3 regions of the Pantoea sp. ABR1s genome follow, and region 3 is predicted to be linked to each of the others. Evidence: predicted binding sites of a transcription regulator. Region 3 holds the regulator's gene; each other region holds the start of a gene.
The links. Region 3 encodes PhoB, which activates phosphate uptake and scavenging genes when phosphate is short. Its sites were predicted from a motif close to CTGTCATAAAACTGNCNNAT; they were not measured.

Region 1 (8,204 bases), 1.2 Mb from region 3:
GGCGCGAAAAACCGCGAACAGGCTGAAGCCAATGCCCGCGCCAGCGATGTCGATGCGCTCTCTGCAGATACGATGGCGGCGCTGAAGCAGATCTATCAGGAGAAGATCGCGCCTTACGTGCATCAGCGCTGGTAAGCGCCTTACAACGCCTGGGCGCAGGCCCAGGCGGAACTCCACGCCCACTGGAAGTTATAGCCGCCCAGCCAGCCGGTGACATCAGCCACTTCACCAATAAAGTAAAGTCCCGGCACCGCACGCGCCTCCATCGTTTTCGAGGAGAGCTGTGTGGTATCCACGCCGCCCAGTGTCACTTCAGCAGTTCGATATCCCTCGGTACCGTTTGGCTGAATGCGCCAGGCGTGCAGCGTCTGCGCCAGCTCGGTTTGCTGTTTGCTGTTGAGCTGCTTCAGGGTGATATCCGGCACCACCTTCAGCGCCTGTAATACTTCCACCAGACGCTTCGGCAGGATTTTCGCCAGGCTGTTCTTCAGGCTGAGATTCGGGTGTGCTTCACGCTGCGCCGTCAGAAACGCCTCAAGCGGCGTGGCAGGCGACAGATCGATGGTGACGAATTCTCCGGGTAGCCAGTAGCTGGAGATTTGTAACACCGCCGGGCCGGAGAGGCCGCGGTGGGTAAACAGCATCGCCTCTTTGAAGCGGGTGCCATCCTGCGCATCGATAGTGGTCTCCAGCGCGACGCCTGACAGCGTCTGCAACTGCTCCAGCAGCGGTTTGTGCAGGGTAAAGGGCACCAGCGCCGCCCGCGTCGGGAAGACGCTCAGCCCGAACTGCTCCGCTATTTTATAGCCAAACGGCGTGGCGCCCAGGCCTGGCATCGACAGACCGCCGCTGGCGATGACCAGCTTCTCCGCCTGAACCGTGCTGCCGTTAAGTTGCAGGGTATAGCCGCTTTCATCGCGCGCCACACTGAGCACTTCACTGCGCAGCCGCAGGGTGACATTGCCCTTGTCACATTCGGCCAGCAGCAGATCGACAATCTGCTGGGCGGAGTCGTCGCAGAAGAGCTGGCCCAGGGTTTTCTCATGCCAGGCGATACCGTGGCGGTTAACCAGATCGATAAAATCCCACTGGGTATAACGCGCCAGCGCCGATTTACAGAAATGAGGATTGTGCGACAGATACGCCGCCGGTTCGGTGTAGAGATTGGTGAAGTTGCAGCGGCCACCGCCAGACATCAGAATTTTACGTCCCGGCTTTTTGCCGTTATCCAGCAGTAACACGCGGCGTCCCCGCTGCCCGGCCTGGGCGGCGCAGAACAGCCCTGCGGCACCGGCACCAATGATGATAACGTCAAACTGTTCCACTACGACTCGCTCACTTAACTGGAAAGGCGCAGATTGTAGTGATCTGCTCACTGAGACGCCAGCGTCAAAAAAATGCCGCAAATGTGTCATATTGTATCTGTCTAATATCTAACCCTTTTTCTCTGAGTTACCCTTCCGCCTTACATCGAAAGGTTAAATTAGCGCTATATTTTCCTTTCCCATACAGCACGTTGTCGCGGATAATGCGCCGCGTTCATGTCCTCCAAAAATGGCGTAACGTTTATGCTACATCTGTTTGCTGGTCTAGACCTCAGTACTAGCCTGTTATTGGTTCTTGCCCTGCTGTTTGTATTGTTTTACGAAGCGATCAACGGTTTCCACGACACGGCCAACGCAGTTGCGACGGTCATCTATACGCGTGCCATGCGTGCCCAGCTTGCTGTGGTCATGGCGGGTGTATTTAACTTCCTTGGCGTGCTGCTCGGTGGATTGAGTGTCGCTTACGCTATTGTTCATATGCTTCCCACCGATCTGTTGTTAAATGTTGGATCGGCTCACGGTCTCGCCATGGTGTTTTCTATGCTGCTGGCGGCGATTATCTGGAACCTCGGCACCTGGTATCTCGGTCTGCCGGCCTCCAGCTCCCATACGCTGATCGGCGCCATTATCGGTATCGGTCTGACCAACGCCCTGATGAGCGGAACCTCGGTGGTTGATGCGCTCAACATCCCGAAAGTGCTGAACATCTTCCTTTCTCTGATCCTGTCGCCGATTGTCGGCCTGGTGATGGCGGGCGGCTTAATCTTTATACTGCGTCGCTACTGGAGCAATACCAAAAAGCGTGCGCGTATTCATATGACGCCTGCTGACCGTGAGAAGATCGACGGCAAGAAAAAGCCGCCGTTCTGGACCCGTATCGCCCTGATTGTTTCGGCAATTGGCGTGAGTTACTCCCACGGTGCGAATGACGGTCAGAAAGGGATCGGCCTGATCATGTTGGTCCTGATTGGCGTGGCACCTGCTGGTTTCGTGGTGAATATGAATGCCTCCGGTTACGACATCACGCGAACCCGCGATGCAGTCAATCACCTGGAGCAGTATTATCAGCAGCATAACGCCTCGCTGACCCACATCATCCAGATGGCACCGCCTAAGCTGCCCACGCCGGAAGAAGTGCCAGCAACCAGCCCGCAGGAGTTCCACTGTGACAGCGCGCGCGCATTACAGGCGGTACAGGGTGCGCAGGTGTTGCTGAATAACCTGCAGAGCTACGATCAGCTGACGGTTGATCAGCGCGGTCAGATGCGTCGTCTGCTGCTGTGTATCTCCGATACCGCCGATAAAGCGGCTCGTCTGCAGGAAACCTCGCCAGATGACAAACGCTTCCTCAATAAGCTGAAAAGCGACCTGCTTGGCACCATCGAGTATGCGCCTATCTGGATTATTGTGGCCGTCGCGCTGGCGCTGGGCATCGGCACCATGATTGGCTGGCGTCGTGTTGCCACCACCATTGGTGAGAAGATTGGTAAAAAAGGCATGACCTATGCGCAGGGAATGTCAGCACAGGTGACAGCAGCGCTGTCGATTGGCGTCGCCAGCTATACCGGCATGCCCGTCTCCACCACGCATATCCTCTCCTCATCGGTTGCCGGTACCATGCTGGTCGACGGTGGCGGGCTGCAGAGCCGGACCATCAAGAACATCGCCATGGCGTGGATCTTCACCCTGCCGGTCTGTATTCTGCTGTCAGGTTCGCTCTACTGGATTGCCTTAAAACTGGTGTGATGCCAGCAAAAAAAAGGGCGACGCAAGTCGCCCTTTTTTAATGCCAGATCGCCAGCGCCACCAGACTGATGACCACCAGTCCGCACAGCGCACTGGTCAGCATAAACTGCCCCCGCACCCGCTCGCAGCGCCGGATAAACTCATCGTCATGATGATCGAGATAGCGCTTTGCCCAGATATAAGTGACCAGCCGCACCTGCTTGCTCGGCTGGCCATGAGAGGTGAAAAAACCCGCCCCATCGACATACTGATACAGCAGCGGATCACAACCGCGTAAGACCGCCAGCAGAGCGCGCAGGGATGAAAAATAGCGCGCCATATTCACGATACACACCACGCAAAGCGCCCAAAAAAGCGCAATAGTGCTGATCATATTCTCCCCCTCCCGGCTGGAATCGCAGCAACAGGCCCAGCGTCAGACACTGAGTCCACCTGCAGAAATAACCAGCCACTGAATCACCGGACTGCGAAAGTTTTTCGACCCCCTGAGCGGTTGCGAATCGGACCGCCTTTTTTCAGTGTAGGAGAAATCTTTACATTTTTTCCAACGATGATTTTCGTTCAGCGCGAGTAAATCTGGCATAGCCTTGATCTTATTCATAAGCCAGGCGGCAACGGCAGCATTTACAGTGGGAGAAGGCTATACTGAGGACATAACAACATCATCACCTGCAATGCAGGTAGACACTTTGGTGGCGCTCATCGCCCGCTCGCGCAAGGGATTTCGCTAAGCTGTGACGCGGCAGGAACACCGGATGCCATCCTTAACCTCGTGAAAGGAGTTTTATCATGGCTTATAAACATATCCTGATTGCAGTAGACCTTTCTCCCGAAAGCCAGTTGCTGGTGGATAAGGCCGTCTCGCTGGCTCGTCCGTACGATGCCAGAATTTCCCTGATTCACGTTGATGTCAATTACTCCGACCTCTACACCGGCCTGATTGATGTCAACTTAGGGGATATGCAGAAGCGTATCTCTGAAGAGACGCATGCGGCGCTGAAAGGGTTGTCAGATGCGGCGGGCTACCCGATCAGTGAGACGCTGAGCGGCAGTGGCGACCTCGGCCAGGTACTGGTTGACGCGATCAGAAAATATGACGTTGACCTTGTAGTATGTGGTCATCATCAGGATTTCTGGAGCAAGCTGATGTCCTCAGCCCGTCAGCTGATCAACACCGTGCATATCGACATGCTGATTGTGCCGCTGCGCGATGAAGACGAGGCGTAATTTCGCCGTATAAATGATTAAAGCCGGCGCAGAGCCGGCTTTTTTATGCTTTAAAGCGGTGGGTAAATATCAAAGCGATGGCTTTTGGTTACCACGGCCGCCTGCGTCACAATACCCGCCAGCGGCGCTGCATAGTCTGGCCGTTTAACCACGATGCGTTTCTTCGCCAGCCGGCGAGCGGGTTCCAGTAATGCGTCAGCATCTTCATCCGGCCCCACCAGCGACTGAAACACCCGCATCTCCTTTTTCACCAGCGCACTTTTCTGGCGATGGGGATACATCGGATCGAGATAGACCACATCCGGCGGCGGCGTGATATCCCCCAGCGCCTGCGCGCTGGCCGCATGAATCAGCGTCAGCCGATCGCGCAGCCAGGGGCCAATTTCCGCATCCTGATACCCGCGCTGCAATCCATCTTCCAGCAGCGCAGCGACAACAGGATGACGCTCCAGCATTCGCACCCGGCAACCCAGCGCCGCCAGTACAAACGCATCTCGTCCCAGCCCGGCGGTGGCATCGACCACATCCGGCAGATAACCGCCTTTGATGCCGACCGCTTTGGCGACGGCTTCGCCGCGTCCACCGCCGAAGCGACGGCGATGGGCCATCGCGCCAGTGACGAAATCAACAAAAATGCCGCCCAGCTTTGGCTCATCACGCTTGCGCAATTCAAGGTGCGTCGGGGTCTGCACCAGCGCCAGCAGTGCGTCTTCATCGTGCTCCAGCTGCCAGCGCTGCGCTAAACGCGATAAGGCGCCGTCTCCGGCGCCTGATTCATCGAGCAAACAGATTTTCACGAACCGACTTATCCCTGAATGCCGTAATGTTCCAGCATCGCATCGAGCTTCGGTTCACGGCCACGGAAGCGTTTGAACAGTTCCATCGGCTCTTCAGAACCGCCACGCGTCAGGATGTTATCCAGGAATGACTGACCGGTTTCACGGTTGAAGATGCCCTCTTCCTCGAAGCGGGAGTAAGCATCCGCCGCCAGCACGTCTGCCCACAGATAGCTGTAGTAACCCGCCGCATAGCCACCGGCAAAGATGTGGCTGAAGGCGTGCGGGAAACGGCCCCATTCCGGACCCGGAACCACTGCTACGCGGCTTTTCACTTCGCGCAGGGTTTCCAGAATCTGTGCGCCTTTCTCCGGATTAAACTCGGTGTGCAGGCGGAAATCGAACAGGCCGAACTCCAGCTGACGCAGGATAAACAGCGCAGCCTGATAGTTCTTCGCCGCCAGCATTTTATCCAGCAGCTCTTTCGGCAGCGGTTCGCCGGTTTCAAAGTGGCCCGAGATAAAGGCAAGCGCATCCGGTTCCCAGCACCAGTTCTCCATGAACTGGCTTGGCAGTTCCACTGCATCCCATGGCACACCGCTGATACCGGAGACGCCAGGCGCTTCGATACGGGTCAGCATGTGATGCAGGCCGTGACCAAACTCATGGAACAGGGTGATCACTTCGTCATGGGTGAACAGCGCAGGTTTGCCTTTCACCGGACGGTTAAAGTTACAGGTCAGGTAGGCAACCGGCTTCTGCAGGCTGCCATCGGCTTTACGCATCTGGCCGACGCAGTCATCCATCCAGGCACCGCCACGTTTATGTTCGCGGGCGTAGAGATCGAGATAGAAGCTGCCGCGCAGTTCGCCGGTTTCATCGAACAGATCGAAGAACTTCACGTCAGGATGATAAACCTCAACGTCGTTACGCTGCTTCGCCGTGATGCCGTAAATGCGTTTCACCACTTCAAACAGACCGGCGACCGCACGCTCTTCCGGGAAATAAGGGCGCAGTTGCTCATCGCTGATGGTGTAAAGGTGCTGCTTCTGCTTTTCACCGTAATAGGTGAGATCCCACGGATTAAGCTCGGTCACGCCGTGCTCTTTACGGGCAAAGGCGCGCAGCTGCTCCAGCTCTTTTTCACCCTGCGGACGGGCGCGTTCCGCAAGGTCATTAAGGAAGTCGATTACCTGGGACGGGCTTTGCGCCATTTTGGTCGCCAGCGATTTATCGGCGTAGGAGTCGAAGCCCAGCAGCTGTGCCAGCTCGTGACGCAGCGCCAGCTCTTCCGCCATGATTGGGCCGTTATCCCACTTACCGGCGTTCGGACCCTGATCGGAGGCGCGCGTCGCATAGGCGCGATACATCTCTTCACGCAGCGCGGCGTTGTCGCAGTAGGTCATGACCGGCAGATAGCTTGGGATATCCAGCGTCAGCAGCCAGCCTTCCTGCTCTTTGGCTTCAGCCTGTGCTTTCGCCGCCGCCAGCGCGCTTTCCGGCATACCGGACAGCTCGCTTTCATCGGTAATCAGCTTGCTCCAGCCCATGGTGGCATCGAGCACGTTGTTGCTGTAAGCCGAGCCCAGCTCAGAGAGGCGCGCGGCGATTTCGCCGTAGCGCTGCTGTTTATCTTTTGGCAGGCCGATACCGGAGAGTTCGAAATCACGCAGGGCATTATCGACCGCTTTCTTCTGCGCCAGATCCAGTGCAGCGTACTGATCGCCCTCTTTCAGGTTGCGATACGCCTGATAGAGCCCTTCATGCTGACCAACCCAGGTGCTGTATTCAGAGAGCAGCGGCAGCGTCTGCTCATAGGCTTCACGCAGCTCCGGGCTGTTTTTCACCGCATTAAGGTGGCTGACCGGTGAGAAGATACGGCTCAGGCGATCGTCAGTTTCCGCCAGCGGCTGAACCAGATTATCCCAGGTATACGGCGCACCCTGCGCCACGACTTTTTCGACTTCTGCGCGACAGTGGCTCAGCACTTCCGTCACGGCAGGCACCACATGTTCAGGCTTAATGGCAGAAAAAGGGGGTAGCGTAAAAGATGTCAGTAGCGGATTGGTCATAGCGCAGTCCTTTATAGATGTATGGGGCGCAGCGGGTCGCGCAACGCAATCTAAGTAACATGCGGCTTAGTGTAGCGAAAATCAATGGCAGCCAGGATGAGGTGGGGAAGAAACGCGCGAATAGCAGCACGGAAGATGCACGCTTTTATCTCATGCACGTAATGCTGGCTGGCACGTCGGGGAGGATTTGCGGTCGCTTTCCGTGACTGCGTGCCGGGAACCACACGCCCCGCCCTGAGCGGCTCGCGGTAATCCCGATTTGTTATCACGCTTCTGGCCCATCAACAGGTCATCCCTGATATAATCGCGGATTCTCATGCTTTTCCTGCGTCGGTTGCTGTGCGTCGTTCTGTGGGTAATACGTGAGGTAATAATTGGTATAAATTGATTTTCCATCAATTAAAACCTTATACATTCAACAGGATAAACAATGCTGAGTTATCGCCATAGCTTCCATGCTGGCAACCACGCCGACGTGCTGAAGCACACCGTTCTGAGCCTGATCATCACGGCGCTGAAAGAGAAAGAGAAACCGTTTTTCTACCTGGATACCCATGCGGGCGCAGGCCGTTATCAGCTTAGCGGCGAGCACGCCGAGCGTACCGGTGAATATCTGGAAGGCATCTCACGTATCTGGCAGCAGCCCGATGCGCCGGAATTGCTGCAACCCTATTTTGATGCGATTCGTGCGCTGAACCGCAGCGGCACGCTGCGCTACTATCCGGGTTCGCCGCTAATTGCCCGCCATCTGCTGCGTGAAGATGACAAACTGCAACTCACTGAGCTGCACTCCAGCGACTATCCGCTGCTGCGTAACGAATTCAGCAAAGACAACCGTGCCCGCGTCGATCGTGCCGACGGTTATCAGCAGTTAAAATCGAAACTGCCACCGCCGTCACGTCGCGGTCTGGTGCTGATCGATCCGCCGTATGAGATGAAAAGCGACTACCAGGCAGTGGTGAAAGGGATTCAGGAAGGCCATAAACGTTTTGGCACCGGCGTCTTTGCGTTGTGGTATCCGGTGGTTTTACGCCAGCAGATCAAACATATGCTGCGCG
Region 2 (8,204 bases), 1.7 Mb from region 3:
TCGGTAACGTACACGGCGTTTACAAGCCAGGCAACGTGAAACTGACCCCAACCATTCTGCGCGATTCGCAGAAATATGTGTGTGAAAAACATGGCCTGCCGCACAACGCGCTGGACTTCGTTTTCCACGGCGGTTCAGGTTCTTCTGCTGCAGAAATCGAAGAGTCTATCAGCTACGGCGTGATCAAGATGAACATCGATACCGATACCCAATGGGCAACCTGGGACGGCATCCTGCAGTACTACAAAAAGAACGAGGGCTATCTGCAGTCGCAGCTGGGTAACCCGGAAGGCGCTGACAAGCCAAACAAAAAATACTACGACCCACGCGTCTGGCTGCGTTCAGCCCAGGCCTCTATGGTAGTGCGTCTGGAGCAGGCTTTCAAAGAGCTTAACGCTGTCGACGTGCTGTAACTGACGAGTCGTTACCGTACAAAAAAGGCCCGAAAGGGCCTTTTTTTATGCACAATTTCTGGAAAAACAGGGTTAAACGCCGGTCGGTTTGGCGCTTAAGGAGATAATTGATTACCCTTGATGGCAGGGTGTCGGATGTCATCTGGCAGTTTTTTCATTCCCGGTGGGAATCTAACAACAGGGCTTATTAATGGAAGAGTTACACGTCGTCGACGGCTTAAACAACGCAGGTAACTGGCTGGTTCGCAATCAGGCGCTGATCATCAGCTATGCCGTAAATATCGTTGCAGCTATTGCCATCATTATTATCGGGATGATTATCGCCCGTATCATTTCTAATGCCGTAAATCGCCTGCTGCGCGCCCGTCACATAGACGCTACCGTGGCGGACTTCCTCTCCGCACTGGTGCGTTATGGGGTTATCGCCTTCACCGTTATCGCAGCGCTGGGACGCATCGGTGTGCAGACCGCCTCGGTGATTGCCGTGCTGGGTGCTGCGGGTCTGGCCGTGGGTCTGGCGCTGCAGGGGTCACTCTCTAACCTTGCTGCAGGCGTTCTGCTGGTCACTTTCCGTCCGTTTCGCACCGGCGAGTTCGTCGATCTGGGCGGCGTTATGGGAACCGTGCTGCATGTGCAGATTTTCTCCACCACGCTGAGAACGGCAGACGGCAAAATCGTGGTGGTGCCAAACGGCAAGATCATCAGCGGGAACATCGTCAACTTCTCGCGTGAACCGGTTCGCCGTAATGAATTTATCATTGGCGTGGCTTACGAGGCGGATGTGGATGAAGTGATCGCCTTACTGCAACAGGTTGTAGAAGCGGATAGCCGCGTGCTGAAAGATAAAGGTATCCAGATCGGTCTTAACGAACTGGCAGCCTCCTCAATGAACTTTGTGGTGCGTTGCTGGAGCAACAGCGGCGACCTGCAGGACGTTTACTGGGATCTGCTGAAGAACTTTAAGCGTGCGCTGGATGGAAAAGGGATTGGTATTCCTTATCCGCAGATGGATGTGCATCTGCATCAGATGCCGACGCCTGAAGCAGAAGCAACCCAGGTTCAGCCACAGTAATTTTTCAGTGGGCGGCGTCTGTCGCCCATTCATTTTGCTAATCGCAGATTAATTCTTTCAATTTCCGCTAATCATCCTCTCTCTTTATACTTCTCCTCCTCTAACGATGTGAGGAAATAATCCTGTGTTATCTCTCTATTTTCAGGGGCTTGCCCTGGGCGCCGCGCTGATTCTGCCGCTGGGCCCGCAGAACGCTTTTGTGATGAATCAGGGCGTGAAGCGTCAATATCATCTGATGACGGCGGCCCTCTGCTCGCTGAGCGATATTCTGCTGATTTGCGGTGGGATCTTTGGCGGCAGTGCCTTGCTGAGCCAGTCTCCACTGCTGCTGATGGTGATCACCTGGGCGGGCGTAGCCTTTCTGTTGTGGTATGGCTGGGGCGCACTGCGTAGCGCTTTTCGCGGCGACGCCGATCTGGCGGATGGTGAGCCATTAAAGCAGAGCAGGGGACGCATTATCGCGACGCTGCTGGCAGTGACCTGGCTCAATCCGCACGTCTATCTCGATACCTTTGTGGTACTGGGCAGTCTTGGCGGTCAGTTGCCGACCACCACCGCGCGTCAGTGGTTTGCGCTGGGCACCATCAGTGCGTCGATCCTGTGGTTCTTTGGTCTGGCGCTGCTGGCCGCCTGGCTGTCACCACGCCTGCGCACCGCCAAAGCCCAGCGCATCATTAACCTGCTGGTGGGCGCGGTGATGTGGTTTATCGCCCTGCAACTGGCGCGCCAGGGCATTGCCGGATTTTGATCCCAACGTCGATCCGGTGCGGTTATTGCCGCGCGGAGGCCGAACTTTTGCCATAATGACCACTCAAAGCATGGCGCATACCGATGCGCTGTTGGGCTTCGCCGGTTGGAAGCCGTCATAGTACCTTTTCAAGGAGGACTTTCATGAAACTGAAAGCATTGGCTCTGGCCGCAATCATGAGCGCCGGGGCATTGCCTGGCGTATACGCTGATGAGTTACCGAACGGGCCACACGTGGTGACCTCAGGCAAGGCAACGGTCGATGCCCGTCCCGATATCGCCACGCTCTCTATCGTGGTGAACGTGTCGTCAAAAGATGCCGCAGATGCGAAAAAGCAGGCGGATAGCCGGGTTGCACAATATTTCGATTTTCTGCAGAAAAACGGCATTGAGAAGAAAGATATTGATGCGGCAAACCTGAGCACCCAGCCTGAGTACGATTACACCAAAGAGGGTAAATCCGTCCTGAAAGGCTACCGTGCGGTGCGTCAGGTGCAGGTAACCCTGCGTCAGCTGGACAAGCTGAATGATCTGCTGGACGGGGCGCTGAAGTCCGGTCTGAATGAGGTGCGTAGCGTCGAGTTAGGCGTGGCAAATCCGGAGAGTTACAAAGAGCAGGCGCGTAAAGCAGCGATTAAAAATGCGACGCAGCAGGCATCACAGCTGGCTGAAGGCTTTAACGCGAAGCTGGGATCGATCTACAGCATTCGTTATCAGGTCGCTAACTATCAGCCGATGCCGATGAACCGTATGTATAAAGCGGCTGCAGCGGCAGATACCTCGGCGCAGGAGACCTACGATCAGCAAAGCATCAACTTTGACGATCAGGTTGATGTGGTGTTTGAGATCAAGCCCAATACGCCATAGTGCAAAACGGGGCTGATGCCCCGTTAAGACTGCCGATGAATCTCAGGATCTGACCGCAATGAATAAATTCAAAGCGAAGGGAACATGGTCAGAGGAGGAAAGCGTCCCGCGCCATGGACGGCGCGGGCCGAGCGGCCAGGGATTGGCTTAAGCGCCTTTCCGATCTGACCTTGTTCCCTGAGCCAATCCATCCTTACAGCCGTTCGGGGCATAATTTGTCAGCAGTAAAAACGGGGCTTTCGCCCCGTTTTTGTTTTCAGGCTGCGACGTCATCCTGACGCAGCACCCGATGTCCATGCGCAATCAGCGCATCGGTCACCCGACGCATTAACCGGCTTTCCGGTGCAAAACGATGCCAGTAGAGCATCCGGCGCTGACACAAGCCTGGCGTCAGATCTATTAACTCACCGCTCGCCAGCTCACGCTCAATCTGCAGATGCGGGATCATACAGCAGGTCGAACCCTGTCGCGCCATCTGCACAAAGGCTTCAGAGGAGTTCACGATGTGGCAGGGCACACTGCCCGGTGAGAGATCAAAGTTCTGTTGCAGGAAGGCCTGATGCATATCATCAAGATGGTCAAACGCCACCGCAGGCGCTTTCAGCAGGGCAGAGCGGGTGACGCCGTTGGGGAAGAAGCGATCGGCAAAGTCACGCGACGCCACAAACAGGTAGTCGAGCGCACCGAGCTGATCCACCAGACAACTGGGCAGCGGCTGCGGCTGAATACTCACCGCACCCACCACTTCACCACGACGCAGACGCTCCTGGGTGCGGGTTTCATCTTCGACCTGCAGATTCAGGCGTACGGGTGAATCTGCCAGCACATCCTTCAGTGCAGGCAGCAGCCAGGTCGCCAGACTGTCGGCATTGACCGCCAGCGACAGCAGCAGTGGCGTGGTGCCACTGTTCTCATCGCCCAGCCACTCCTCTTCCAGCAGTTCCACCTGGTGCAGCAACGCCAGCAGTTTCTGACCCTGTTCGGTCGGACGTGGTGGCACCGTGCGCACCAGCAGCGGCTGACCAAACAGATTCTCCAGCTGCTTGATACGCTGTGAAACCGCTGACTGGGTGATACATAATTTTTGAGCGGCACGCTCAAATCCGCGTTCGCGGATCACTGAATCCAGCGCCTGAAGCGTTCGATAATCCGGGCGTTTCATTATTCTTCTCTCTCCTTCAGGATGGATGTCACTATGCCACAAAAGTATCACCTGTGATGGCTCTCTTGTTTTTTGTGGGCTGGCTTCCAAAGCGATAAATCCGCGTCGGTCAGCCGAGCATTTTCAGCAAGCCTTGTTTTATACTACGCGCACTTCGTTGTCGCACAGGTTTTAAACATACCATGACCCAGGATGAACTGAAAAAAGCCGTTGGCTGGGCTGCACTTGAGTACGTGCAGCCGGGCACCGTTGTTGGTGTGGGCACCGGATCCACCGCTGCCCACTTTATCGATGCGCTTGCCACGGTCAGGCATCAGATTGAAGGTGCCGTCTCCAGCTCGGATGCCTCAACCCAGAAGCTGAAGAGCCTGGGTATTCAGGTGTTCGACCTGAACGAGATTGACCTGCTGTCGGTGTACGTAGATGGCGCGGATGAGATCAACCCACAGATGCAGATGATCAAAGGCGGCGGCGCGGCGCTGACGCGCGAAAAGATCGTGGCCGCCGTGGCTGAAACCTTTATCTGTATCGCTGACGCTTCAAAAGAGGTCGATGTGCTGGGCCGTTTCCCGCTGCCGGTCGAGGTGATCCCGATGGCGCGCAGTTATGTGGCGCGTCAGCTGGTGAAAATGGGCGGCTTGCCTGAGTATCGTCAGAACGTGGTCACCGATAACGGCAACATTATTCTCGATGTGCATAATCTGCGCATTCTCGATCCCATTGAGCTGGAAAAAACCATCAACGCCTTGCCTGGCGTCGTGACCGTGGGCCTTTTTGCCGCGCGTGGTGCCGATATTGCACTGATTGGCGGGCCTGATGGCGTGAAAACCATCAAAAAATGATCTGTCCGGCGTCGATGCGGCGTCGGTTATTTCTGCCTGCAAATCATCTTTTCTCGCTGCGGTGAAATTTGGTGACTTATGTCACATAACCGTCATCGGCAGCGGGTTCGTTCTCTCTTCCAGTCCGACCTCCTTATTTTGTCCGGCAATGTGCTGCCGTCAGCCGCTGCCGTGCTGGCGGCCGGGCAATCGTTTGTATTGCCCGACGCGATTTTTTTGATATTTTGACAGAAGGCTGGCTTATGGTAGTCCTCATTGAATGCTGAATAGGATCGGGAAATGGCAAAGGTATCACTGGAAAAAGATAAGATTAAGTTCCTGCTGGTGGAAGGTGTCCATCAGAGCGCGCTGGAGAACCTGCGGGCTGCAGGCTATACCAACATCGAATTCCATAAGGGCGCACTGGACTCCGACGCGTTAAAAGCATCGATCCGTGATGCACACTTTATTGGTATCCGTTCCCGCTCCCAGCTCACTGAAGAGATTTTTGCGGCGGCTGAAAAGCTGGTCGCCGTTGGCTGTTTCTGTATCGGTACCAACCAGGTTGATCTGCAGGCGGCTGCCAGCCGGGGTATTCCCGTGTTCAATGCGCCGTTCTCAAATACCCGCTCGGTTGCGGAGCTGGTGATTGGTGAGATGCTGCTGATGCTGCGTGGCATCCCGGAAGCGAATGCGAAAGCACACCGTGGCATCTGGAATAAGATTGCCAAAGGCTCATTTGAAGCGCGTGGCAAAAAACTGGGTATTATCGGTTACGGCCATATCGGAATGCAGCTGGGCGTGCTGGCAGAAAGCCTGGGTATGCATGTTTTCTTCTACGACATTGAAAACAAGCTGCCGCTGGGTAATGCCACGCAGGTACGCCATCTGGCCGATCTCCTCAACATGAGCGATGTGGTCAGCCTGCACGTGCCGGAAACCGTCTCTACACAGGATATGATTGGTGCAGAGCAGCTGGCGCAGATGAAGCCTGGCGCGCTGCTGATTAACGCCTCACGCGGCACGGTGGTGGATATCCCGGCGCTGTGCGATGCGCTGGCCAGCAAGCATGTGGGTGGCGCAGCCATCGACGTCTTCCCGAGCGAGCCAGCTACCAACAGCGAGCCGTTTATCTCTCCACTGAGTGAGTTCGACAACGTGATCCTGACGCCGCACATTGGCGGCTCAACGGAAGAAGCGCAGGAGAACATCGGCATTGAAGTGGCGGGCAAGCTGGCGAAATACTCCGATAACGGCTCGACTCTCTCGGCTGTTAACTTCCCCGAAGTGTCACTACCGATTCACGGTATCAGCGCCAGTCGTCTGCTGCATATCCATGAGAACCGCCCTGGCGTGCTGACGGCCATCAACCAGATTTTTGCCGAGCAGGGCATCAACATCGCCGCCCAGTATCTGCAAACCTCGCCGTTTATGGGCTATGTGGTGATCGACATTGATGCAGAGCCGGAAGTGGCTGAGAACGCGCTGCAGCTGATGAAGGCGATTCCGGGTACCATCCGCGCCCGTCTGCTTTACTAAGCGCTACCAACCTGAACAGGCGCTTAGTTGCGTCTCTTCAGGTAGTTAATACAGGCTGTCCCGATTTGCTGTAAGACCGAGACTGCGAAGAGAACACGGTCAGATCGGAAAGATGCAAAAGCCGCCATCCATGGCATGCCCGTCCCGCGCGATTACGCACCTCATCCCTGAGGTGCGCCCGTAACCGGGCCAACGCGTTGCGTTGTTTAAAAACGTTCCCGGCGTTTTTATCCGGGCGGCGGGACGCTTTCCTCTTCTGACCATGTTCCCTGCGCGTTAAGCTATTTCATTGCTGCCAGATGCGCCCAGGTATGAGTTTTCACTTGTCTGCAAAAGCGACTCTTCTACTCCCACTGCCAGAGTTTTGATGGCGTCATTACCGCCGGCAAAGGCACATCCCATTCTGCCACCGGCAGGCTATCGACCTGCTGACAATCGTGTGCCAGGCCCACCGGCAAAAAACCGTGCTGCCGCCAGTTCTGCAGGGTGCGATCGTAGAAGCCGCCGCCCATCCCCAGACGCTGTCCATGCTGATCAAACGCTACCAGTGGCACCATCATCAGATCCAGTTGATCAAGGGTGATCACCTGCCGGATATCCAGCGGCGGTTCAGGAATGCGCAGCTTATTTTTGAGCAATGGGGTATCGGGCGAGTAGCGCAGAAACAACAAATTACCGGGGGAGAAGGGGTGTAAAACCGGCAGACAGACCGTTTTCTTCAGATGCCAGAGGCGGGCAATCAGCGGACGGGTATTCAGTTCGCCATCCACCGACAGAAACAGGGCGATATTGCGCGCTTCAGTCACCGGGGCGTAGTTGAGCGCATGTTCAGCGAGCTGCTCAGCGGCCTGCGTTTGCTGCTCATCGGTAAGTGCCCGTCGCAGATGTCGCACATGCTGGCGAATCGCCTGACGCTGGGTCATTGAAGGTTCAGACATGGAAGGTTCAGACATGATTTCCCCGCCGGATAAGTCGCTGTTGAGCGACTATAACATGTCAGTCAGGGGAAAAAAGCAGGACTACAGGAAGAGAGATCTCCGAGATGCCGCCGTAGGCTGTAACCCTTGAACCCTTGGTTCAAGGTGAACATGCCGTCATAACCATCAGGCTTCTCGGACGAACCGAGCATGCACACAGGTTACGAGCGTCACATTCTGTTTTTTCGAAATATCGGCTCAGGGGACTGGCCCACATGCAAACATCTCAGAGAAAATTTACCTCACCGTTACTTAAGTATAGCAACCATGAAGTTTTATTCGAACTTCGCACCCTCACGCTCAGAGATGCGACCCTGCTCAACTAATGCCTGTTCAATCGTCTGCTGCAACATACGGATACGCTGTTCCATATTAGCAGCATAATCACGCGTTTTCACTTTCTCTTGCGCCAGCTCGTGGCAGACGTTTAACGCGGCGATGAACACCAGTTGTTCTGTATTGGTGACTCTAGTGCGAACTTTTAGATCTTGCAACCGTTGATTGAGATCTTCAGCCGCGCTATTGAGCGCATCTTGCTGCTCTGGCGGACAATTTACTCTCAACGAACGACCAAAAATTTGTAAATCTACCGGTTGTGCAGACATG
Region 3 (8,204 bases):
CGCCTGCGTCATCTGACTGTCAGAGAGCGGCAGATAGCCCGCTTCACTGACCCGCCGCTGTCCCTGCGCCGAAAGTACCTGCTGCAGAAACGCGGCCACCAGCGGCGGCAAAGGTTTGCCGGGCGCTTTATTCACGTAGAGATAGAGCGGGCGCGCCCAGGGATAACGGCCACTGCGGATGGCATCGGCATCCGGGGTAATCGCCTGCCCCTGATCATTCATCACCGCCAGCATTTTTACGCCGCTGAGATGAAAGCCAAAACTGGCGTAGCCGATGCTGCGTGAATTACCGGCCACCGCCTGCACCACTGCGGCCGAGCCGGGAAACTCCGCCACGTCGCTGCGAAAATCACCTTTACACAGCGCCTGCTGCTTGAAGAAACCCCATGTGCCGGAGGCGGAGTTACGTCCATAGCGCTGAATCGGCCGTTTGCTCCACTGCGCGCCGGTTAAGCCGAGATCGCCCCAGCGCAGCGGCACGCTGTGTGCGCCACACAGACGGGTAATCGAGAAGATGGCATCGAGCTGTCGCGGTTCAATCTGCTGTAGCGGATTGCGCTGATTCACCACTACCACCAGCGCATCCATAGCCACCGGAACCGCCAGCGGCGGATAGCCGTAGCGCGCCTCAAAGGCCTGGCGTTCATCTGCCTGCATCGGGCGGCTCATCGGACCGAGTTGTGCTGCACCCGCCGCCAGCGCGGTCGGCGCAGTAGAAGAGCCGGAGGCCTGAACCTGGACATTGACGCCCGGCGCCTGGCGACTGAAATCTTCGCCCCACAGCGTCATCAGATAACCCAGCGTATCGGATCCGACGCTGCTGAGATTGCCGGAGAGCGCGCCGGGCTGGGCCAGTGCCAGGCCCGGCAGCAGAGTAACGATCAACAAAAGAAGGATGCGCATCAGGGAGATCCGGCAGCGATTAATGAACGGCATTCTCCTGCATCACGCTGCTGACAATCAACCTCGCTGGCAGCGTAAAGGTAAAACAGGTCTCCTTGTGCGGCACGCTGGTGATATCGAGCCGGGCGTTATGGTGGCTCAGAGCATGTTTCACTATCGCCAGCCCCAGCCCGCTGCCGCCGGTCGCACGCGAACGCGCTTTATCGACCCGGTAGAAACGCTCGGTAAGACGCGGAATATGTTCTGAGGCGATGCCCGGCCCGTTATCGCACACCCGGAAAATGGCCCCCTGTTTGCCGCGCAGCCAGCTGATATCAATTCGCGTGCCATCCGGTGTGTGGTTTACCGCGTTGTAAACCAGATTGGAGATGGCGCTGCGCAGCTGTTCATCGTTGCCGAACACTTTCAGATGGGGATCGGTATGGAAATGGATGTCGTGACGGCCACCACTCAGCGTTGCCGCCTCATGCTGCAGAAGTTTCAGCATCACCGGCACATCGACCTTCTCTTTCAGATCGATTGCGGGCGCGGCTTCAATGCGCGACAGCGTCAGCAGCTGTTTGACCAGGCTGTCCATGCGGCGCGTCTGCTCCGACATAGTGTGCAGCGCTTTGCTGCGCGAAGGCTCGCTCATCACCGAGTCGTTCATCATCTCCAGATAGCCCTGCAGCACCGTGAGCGGTGTGCGCAATTCATGGCTGACATTGGCAAAGAAGTTGCGGCGCGCCCCTTCCAGCTGATGCATCTGCGTGACATCACGCGCCACCAGCAGCCACTGCCCTTCGCTGTAGGGCATGACGCGGAACTCCATGTGAAGTTTGTTGTTCAGCACCAGCGTCAGCGGCTTGTCGAAATCGCGCTGGCGAAGATAGCGCGAGAACTCCGGATAACGGAGCAGATTGAGGATGTTCTGGCCATTATCTTCCGGCCAGCGCAGTCCAAGATGCTGCTGCGCCAGGCCGTTACACCAGAAAATGGTGCCCTCTTCGGTAGTCAGAATCACCGCATCCGGCAGCGACTCGGCACCGCTGCGGAAACGCTTAATCAGATTGCCCAGTTCACGCCGTCGCCGCCGGTTGCGGAGCTGCATCTGGTAAAGACCATAAAACAGCGGTTCCCAGCTGGCACGCCCGGCCGGTGGCGTCATGGTGCGGTCGAGCCACAGCCAGTGCGACAGCCGCATCAGATTGTGAAAATGCCACAACAGCACCGTCAGCACGCTCAGTAGCAGCCACCAGGGCAGACCGCCGAACAGCAGGCCCAGCAGCACTGCGGGCAGACAGACCAGCAGCAGTTCTGTCAGTAATCTCTTCCAGGAGAGGCGTTCCAGCACGGTTAAGGCTCCGTTTAGTAGCGGGCAGAGAAACGATACCCTGTTCCGCGAACGGTTTGTACCATGCGATCGTGGCCGGACACTTCCAGCGCTTTACGTAAACGGCGGATGTGAACATCGACAGTACGATCTTCCACATACACATTGGTGCCCCAGACGTGGTTCAGCAGCTGTTCGCGGCTGTAAACGCGTTCCGGGTGGGTCATAAAGAAGTGCAGCAGCTTATATTCTGTCGGACCCATCTCCAGCGGCGTGGTTTCGGACATCACGCGATGTGAGGAGGGATCCAGACTCAGCCCCTGCATCTCAATCACCTCTTCCACGGCCATCGGCGAAATACGGCGCATCACCGCTTTGATCCTCGCCATCAGCTCTTTAGGTGAAAAGGGTTTGGTAATGTAATCATCGGCACCCACTTCCAGGCCGCGCACCCGATCCTCCTCTTCGCCGCGCGCGGTGAGCATCATCACCGGGATATCGCGTGTCATCGCCTCGCGTTTCAGATGTTTGATAAACTGAATACCGCTGCCACCGGGTAACATCCAGTCCAGCAAAATCAGATCGGGCCAGGGTTCAATCAGCTTGCCAACGGCGCTGTCATAATCTTCCGCCTCGATTGGCTGATAGTCGTTCTGCTCCAGAACAAAACACAACATTTCACGGATGGGGGCTTCATCCTCCACAACCAAAATGCGCTTAGCCATTATTACTCCTGCTGATTATGACGGATGTCACTGAGATTCGCGGCGCCATTATGCGTCAGATTTGTGACACTTTTATGAAAAACATAACCTGCCTGTAACCTCACTGGTAATCATTTATGACAGCGCAGCGACAATTTTTTGCTTTGGCCGCAGAGCCAGTATAATCGCCGGGCGAATCACAACGGCAGGGACTCATCATGCGCATCATTCATACTGCGGACTGGCATCTGGGGCAGTTCTTCTACAACAAAAGTCGGGCAGCCGAACATCAGGCATTTCTCGACTGGCTGTTGATCCAGATTGAACAGCATCAGGTGGATGCGTTGATCATCGCAGGCGATCTGTTTGATACCGGTACACCGCCCAGCTACGCCCGCGAAATGTTCAACCGCTTTGTGGTGGCGCTGCAGCCCAGCGGCTGTCAGCTGATTGTGCTGGCGGGCAACCACGATTCCGTTGCCACGCTGAATGAGTCGCGTGAGCTGCTCGCCTGTCTCAATACCCGGGTGATCGCCACCCCGCAGGAGAAGGATGATGTGCTGCTGCTCAACACCCGCCAGGGCGAGCCGGGCGCGTTGCTGTGTGCGATTCCCTATCTGCGGCCGCGCGATATCCTGCGCAGCCGGGCGGGTCAGTCGGGACGCGACAAGCAGACCTCGCTGCTGGAAGCGATCGCCCACCACTATCAGCAGCGATTCACCGCCGCCCAGGCGCTGGGCCATGCACTGCCGATTATCGCCACCGGCCATCTCACCACCGTCGGCGTCAGCCAGAGCGATTCGGTGCGCGACATCTATATCGGGACGCTGGATGCCTTCCCGGCCAGCGCGTTTCCCGCGGCTGACTATATCGCACTGGGGCATATTCATCGCGCCCAGCGCGTCGCGGGCAGCGAGCATATCCGCTACAGCGGCTCACCGATTCCGCTGAGCTTTGACGAGCTGGGCACAGAAAAAAGCGTCTTCCTGCTGGAACTCACCACCAGCGGCCTGCAATCGGTCACGCCGCTGGTGGTGCCACAGGCGCAGCCGATGCAGGTGCTGAAAGGATCGCTGGCGCAGATTGCAGAACAGTTAAATGCCTTCAGCACGGCAGAGCAGGAGAAGCCGACCTGGCTCGACATCGAAGTCACCACCCAGGAGTACCTCAGCGATCTGCAGCGTCAGGTAGAAACCCTGACCGCCACGCTGCCGGTCGAAGTCCTGTTGCTCCGCCGCAGCCGTGAACAGCGGCAACAGAGCCTGGCGCGGCTCGACAACGAAACCCTGAGTGAGCTGAAGGTGGAGGAGGTCTTTGCCCGCCGGCTGGCGCTGGATGAGGAGCTGCAACCAGAGCAAATTGCCGAGATGACCACCCTGTTCCGCCAGACGCTGGCCGCCATGGAAGAGACCCAATGAAGATCCTCACGCTACGGTTCAAAAACCTCAATGCCCTGCGCGGTGAATGGTTCATCGACTTCCGCGCCGAACCTTTCGCCAGCAACGGCCTGTTCGCCATTACCGGTGCCACCGGCGCCGGTAAAACCACCCTGCTGGACGCCATCTGCCTGGCGCTCTATCACCAGACACCGCGCCTGGGCGCGATTTCACAGAGCCAGAATGCGCTGATGACCCGCGACTGTGCCGAATGTCTGGCCGAGGTGGAGTTTGAGATCAAAGGAGAAGCCTGGCGCGCCTTCTGGAGCCAGAACCGCGCGCGCGGCACTGCCGACGGCAAACTTCAGGCACCGCGCGTTGAGCTGGCACGCTGCGCTGACAACACTATTGTTGCCGATAAAGTCGGTGACAAGCTGAAGCTGATCGAAACCCTCTCCGGGCTCGATTTCGAAAGGTTTACCCGCTCGATGATGCTGTCACAAGGCCAGTTCGCCGCCTTTCTCAATGCCAAAGCCAGTGAGCGCGCAGAACTGCTTGAGGAGCTGACCGGCACCGAAATTTACGGTCTGATTTCCGCCGCCATCTACGAGCGCCACAAAGAGGCAAAAACCCAGCTGGATCTGCTGCGCAGCCAGGCGGGAGCGATGGCGCTGCTGGATAGCGACGCACGCGACGCGCTGCAACAGCAGCTCACCGATCTGACCGATGCGGAACAGCAGCTCAGCGCGCACTATCAGCAGGCGCAGCAACAGCAGCAGTGGCAACAGCAGGCGCAGCAGTTACAGCAGGAAAATGCGCAGGCTGACGTCGCGCTGCAGCAGGCCCAGGCTGCATCCCAGGCGGCAGAGGCCGATCGTCAGCGTCTTGCACGCAGCGAACCGGCTGAAAAGCTGCGGGTAAAACTGCAGCAGCGCGACGCGTTACGCACCGAACAGCAGCAGGTCGTGAGCCGCTGTCAGCAACTCACGGCGGCGCAGCAGCAGGCGCAGACCCAACAGCAGCAGCATCAGCAGCACTACGCGGCGACCCAGAGTGCCCGCCAGCAGGCGCTGCAGGAACAGCAGCAGCAGGAGAGCCTGCTGACAGAGCAGGTGCTGCCGCTGGATCAGCGGATCAGCGCACTGCAGCAGCAGCTTGCGGAGCAGCAGCAGGAAAACGCCCGGCAGCAGCAGCATGCTGATCAGACACAGGCCAGCCTGGCAGAGCAGAAGCGCCAGGTTGAGGCATGGCAGCAGGCGATTGCCGAACAGCATCAGTTACGCCAGCAGCTTGCCGATCTCGCCCAATGGGGCGCTTCGCTGCCGGTGTGGCAGGAGAACTTTGCCCTGCTGGCGCAGCGTGAAGCGACCCTGGCCGGACTGGCGCAACAGCGCGAGCAGCAGCAGCGACAGATCGCTGCCCAGCAGGCGGAACAGCAGCAGCAGGCAGAACAGGCGCTCCCGCGCCAGCAGGCGGAGCAACAGGCCCGCCAGGCGCTCTCGCAGGCGGAGCAAGTACTAACTTCGCTACAGGAACAGCATCCGCCTGCCGCACTGCGTCAGGCATTAAGCCAGTTGCAGAACAGCCGTCCGGCTCGTCAGCAACTGCTGCTGCTTTCAACCCAGTGGCAGCCGCTGCACCAGCAGCTGGGCCAGCGCCAGCAGCGGCTTATCGCGCTCGCAAAAGCGCATCAGCAGAGTGAAGCGGAACTCCAGGCCCTACGCGAGACGTGGAAACGCGAAAAACAGCAACTGGATGATGTCGAAAAAATCTGCGCGCTGGAGCAGCAGATTGTTGATCTCAGCGATTACCGCGCCCGGCTCGTCGCCGATCAGCCCTGTCCGCTGTGCGGCTCCTGCACGCATCCCGCCGTTGAGGCCTACAGCACGCTGGAAGTAAGTGCTAACCAGCAGCGCCGGGCTGCACTGCAACAACAAACCGAGGCATTGCGCGAAGCGGACACGGCAAAAAGCGAACAGCTGAAACAGTCAGCCGTGCAGCAGCAGACCCTGCGCGATGAGATCGCGGAGATGCAGCAACAGCTCGATCGGCTTGAGCAGCAATGGCAGGCGCTGAGCAGTGAGCTGGCACTTACCTTCCCGCTCGCCGATCGGGATGCCTTAACCGCGTGGGAGCAGCAGCAAAGCGAACGTGAAAGCCAGCTTGAGCAACAGCGACAGGCGCAGGAAGCCGCCGAACAGGCGCGTCAGGCCGCAAAGGATTACCATCTTCAGCAGTCACAGGCCTGGCAGCAGCATTTGCAGGCAGAACAGCTGGCGCAGCAGTCGCTGTCCAGCCTGCAACAGGCGCTGGATGCGCTGCAACAGCGTCAGCAGCAGGAACAGCAGGCCATGGCGCAATTGCAGAGTCGTCTGGAGCAGCAGTTCAGTGCACACAACCTTGCCCTGCCCGACGCCGCCCATCGCGAGGCGTGGCTGACAGAACAGCAGCGGCGCTGGGAGCGCTGGCAGGAAAGTGAGCGGTTGCTCGCTAATCTGCAACCGCAGCTGTTAAAGGGGGAAACCCAGCTCACTGCCCTGCAACAGCAGGCAGAACTGGAGCAGCAGCAGCTCACCACTCGTCAGCAGCAGCAAAACCAGCGCCAGACGCAGCTCAGCGAGATGCGCCGTGCCCGTCAGGCGCTGTTTGGCGACCGCGAGGTCACCCACGCCCGTCAGCAGATACAGGCCCGCGTTCAGCAGGCTGATGAACAACTGGCACAGCAGCTCACGGCCCTGCAACAGGCGCAGGCCGAGGTCAGTCGCCTGCAAGGTGAGCTTTCGGGGCTGGAAAATCAGCGGCAGACGCTCAATAGCAAACTGGCAGAGGCGGAAAGCGCGCTGCAGCAGGCACTCGAGAGCGCCGGATTCGCGGATGAAGCCAGCCTGCGCGCGGCGCTGCTGGATGAGCAGACCGCAGTGCAACTGCGTCAGCAGTTGCAGCAGCTCGATCAGCAATGCCAGCAGCAGCAGGCGCGACTGGCGGATCTGCGTCAGCGGCTCAGTCTCCATCAGCAGGCGAAACCCGCTGCGATGCCGGAATCCGCCGAGGCGCTGGCGCAACAGCTGGAGCAGTTACGGCTGGCACTGCGCGACAACGCCAGCCAGCAGGGTCAGATTCAGCAGCAGCTGCACAGCGATGCCAGCCTTCGTGTGCGCCAGCAGAGCCTGATGACACAGATTGAACAGGATGGTGTGACGCTGGCGCAGTGGAGCCTGCTCAACGATCTGATTGGCTCCGCCAGCGGCGATAAATTCCGGCGCTTCGCCCAGGGCTTAACGCTGGATCACCTGGTGGCCCTGGCTAACCGTCAGCTCGATCGGCTGCATGGCCGCTATCTGCTGCAGCGACGGGCGCAGGATCTGCTGGAGCTGGATGTGGTCGATACCTGGCAGGCCGATGCGGCGCGCGATACCCGCACGCTCTCCGGTGGTGAGAGCTTCCTGGTGAGTCTGGCGCTGGCGCTGGCGTTGTCGGATCTGGTCAGCCACAAAACGCGCATCGAATCGCTGTTTCTGGATGAGGGATTTGGCACGCTGGATGCGCAGACGCTCGACACCGCGCTGGACGCACTCGATGCACTCAACGCCAGCGGCAAAACCATTGGGGTGATCAGCCACGTGGAAGCGATGAAGGAGCGCATTCCGGTACAGATTAAAGTACGCAAAATGAATGGGCTGGGTTACAGCCAGCTGGAACTGCCGCAGGGATAACGGGCGCCAGAGCGCCCGTTTACGTGCAATCAGCGGGCGCTGACGAGCTTGTAGCGAGGGCCGGTGAGTAACCCGCCCTGCTCGTTCTGTGCCAGCAGACGATTGCTGGTCAGTCCGGCCACGGTGTGCGCTTTGTCAGTCACATTGCTGGCAATCTGTTTGATTGCCGCACTGACCAGCATACCGACCAGCCCAC

Region 1: a site for PhoB is predicted at 1,387-1,406, ahead of pitA (inorganic phosphate transporter PitA). Genes of this name have one in related genera too.
Region 2: a site for PhoB is predicted at 5,182-5,201, ahead of serA (phosphoglycerate dehydrogenase). Genes of this name have one in related genera too.

Annotation. Positions count from the first base shown of each region.
Region 1 covers NZ_CM173823.1:283,490-291,693, reverse strand. Annotated here, with positions in the region: gene ACXKZD_RS01360 (aldo/keto reductase) at 1-135, shown strand, start outside; gene ACXKZD_RS01355 (BaiN/RdsA family NAD(P)/FAD-dependent oxidoreductase) at 141-1,325, opposite strand; gene pitA (inorganic phosphate transporter PitA) at 1,569-3,071, shown strand; gene uspB (universal stress protein UspB) at 3,109-3,444, opposite strand; gene uspA (universal stress protein UspA) at 3,861-4,298, shown strand; gene rsmJ (16S rRNA (guanine(1516)-N(2))-methyltransferase RsmJ) at 4,349-5,095, opposite strand; gene prlC (oligopeptidase A) at 5,104-7,146, opposite strand; gene ACXKZD_RS01325 (23S rRNA (adenine(2030)-N(6))-methyltransferase RlmJ) at 7,577-8,204, shown strand, end outside.
Region 2 covers NZ_CM173823.1:770,856-779,059, forward strand. Annotated here, with positions in the region: gene fbaA (class II fructose-bisphosphate aldolase) at 1-413, shown strand, start outside; gene mscS (small-conductance mechanosensitive channel MscS) at 604-1,485, shown strand; gene argO (arginine exporter ArgO) at 1,610-2,233, shown strand; gene ACXKZD_RS03690 (oxidative stress defense protein) at 2,377-3,099, shown strand; gene ACXKZD_RS03695 (LysR family transcriptional regulator ArgP) at 3,356-4,261, opposite strand; gene rpiA (ribose-5-phosphate isomerase RpiA) at 4,444-5,103, shown strand; gene serA (phosphoglycerate dehydrogenase) at 5,383-6,621, shown strand; gene ACXKZD_RS03710 (5-formyltetrahydrofolate cyclo-ligase) at 6,966-7,559, opposite strand; RNA gene ssrS (6S RNA) at 7,652-7,834, opposite strand; gene zapA (cell division protein ZapA) at 7,874-8,203, opposite strand.
Region 3 covers NZ_CM173823.1:3,151,682-3,159,885, forward strand. Annotated here, with positions in the region: gene ACXKZD_RS14945 (PstS family phosphate ABC transporter substrate-binding protein) at 1-903, opposite strand, end outside; gene phoR (phosphate regulon sensor histidine kinase PhoR) at 923-2,236, opposite strand; gene phoB (phosphate response regulator transcription factor PhoB) at 2,251-2,940, opposite strand; gene sbcD (exonuclease subunit SbcD) at 3,138-4,337, shown strand; gene ACXKZD_RS14965 (AAA family ATPase) at 4,334-8,008, shown strand; gene ACXKZD_RS14970 (DUF799 domain-containing protein) at 8,038-8,204, opposite strand, start outside.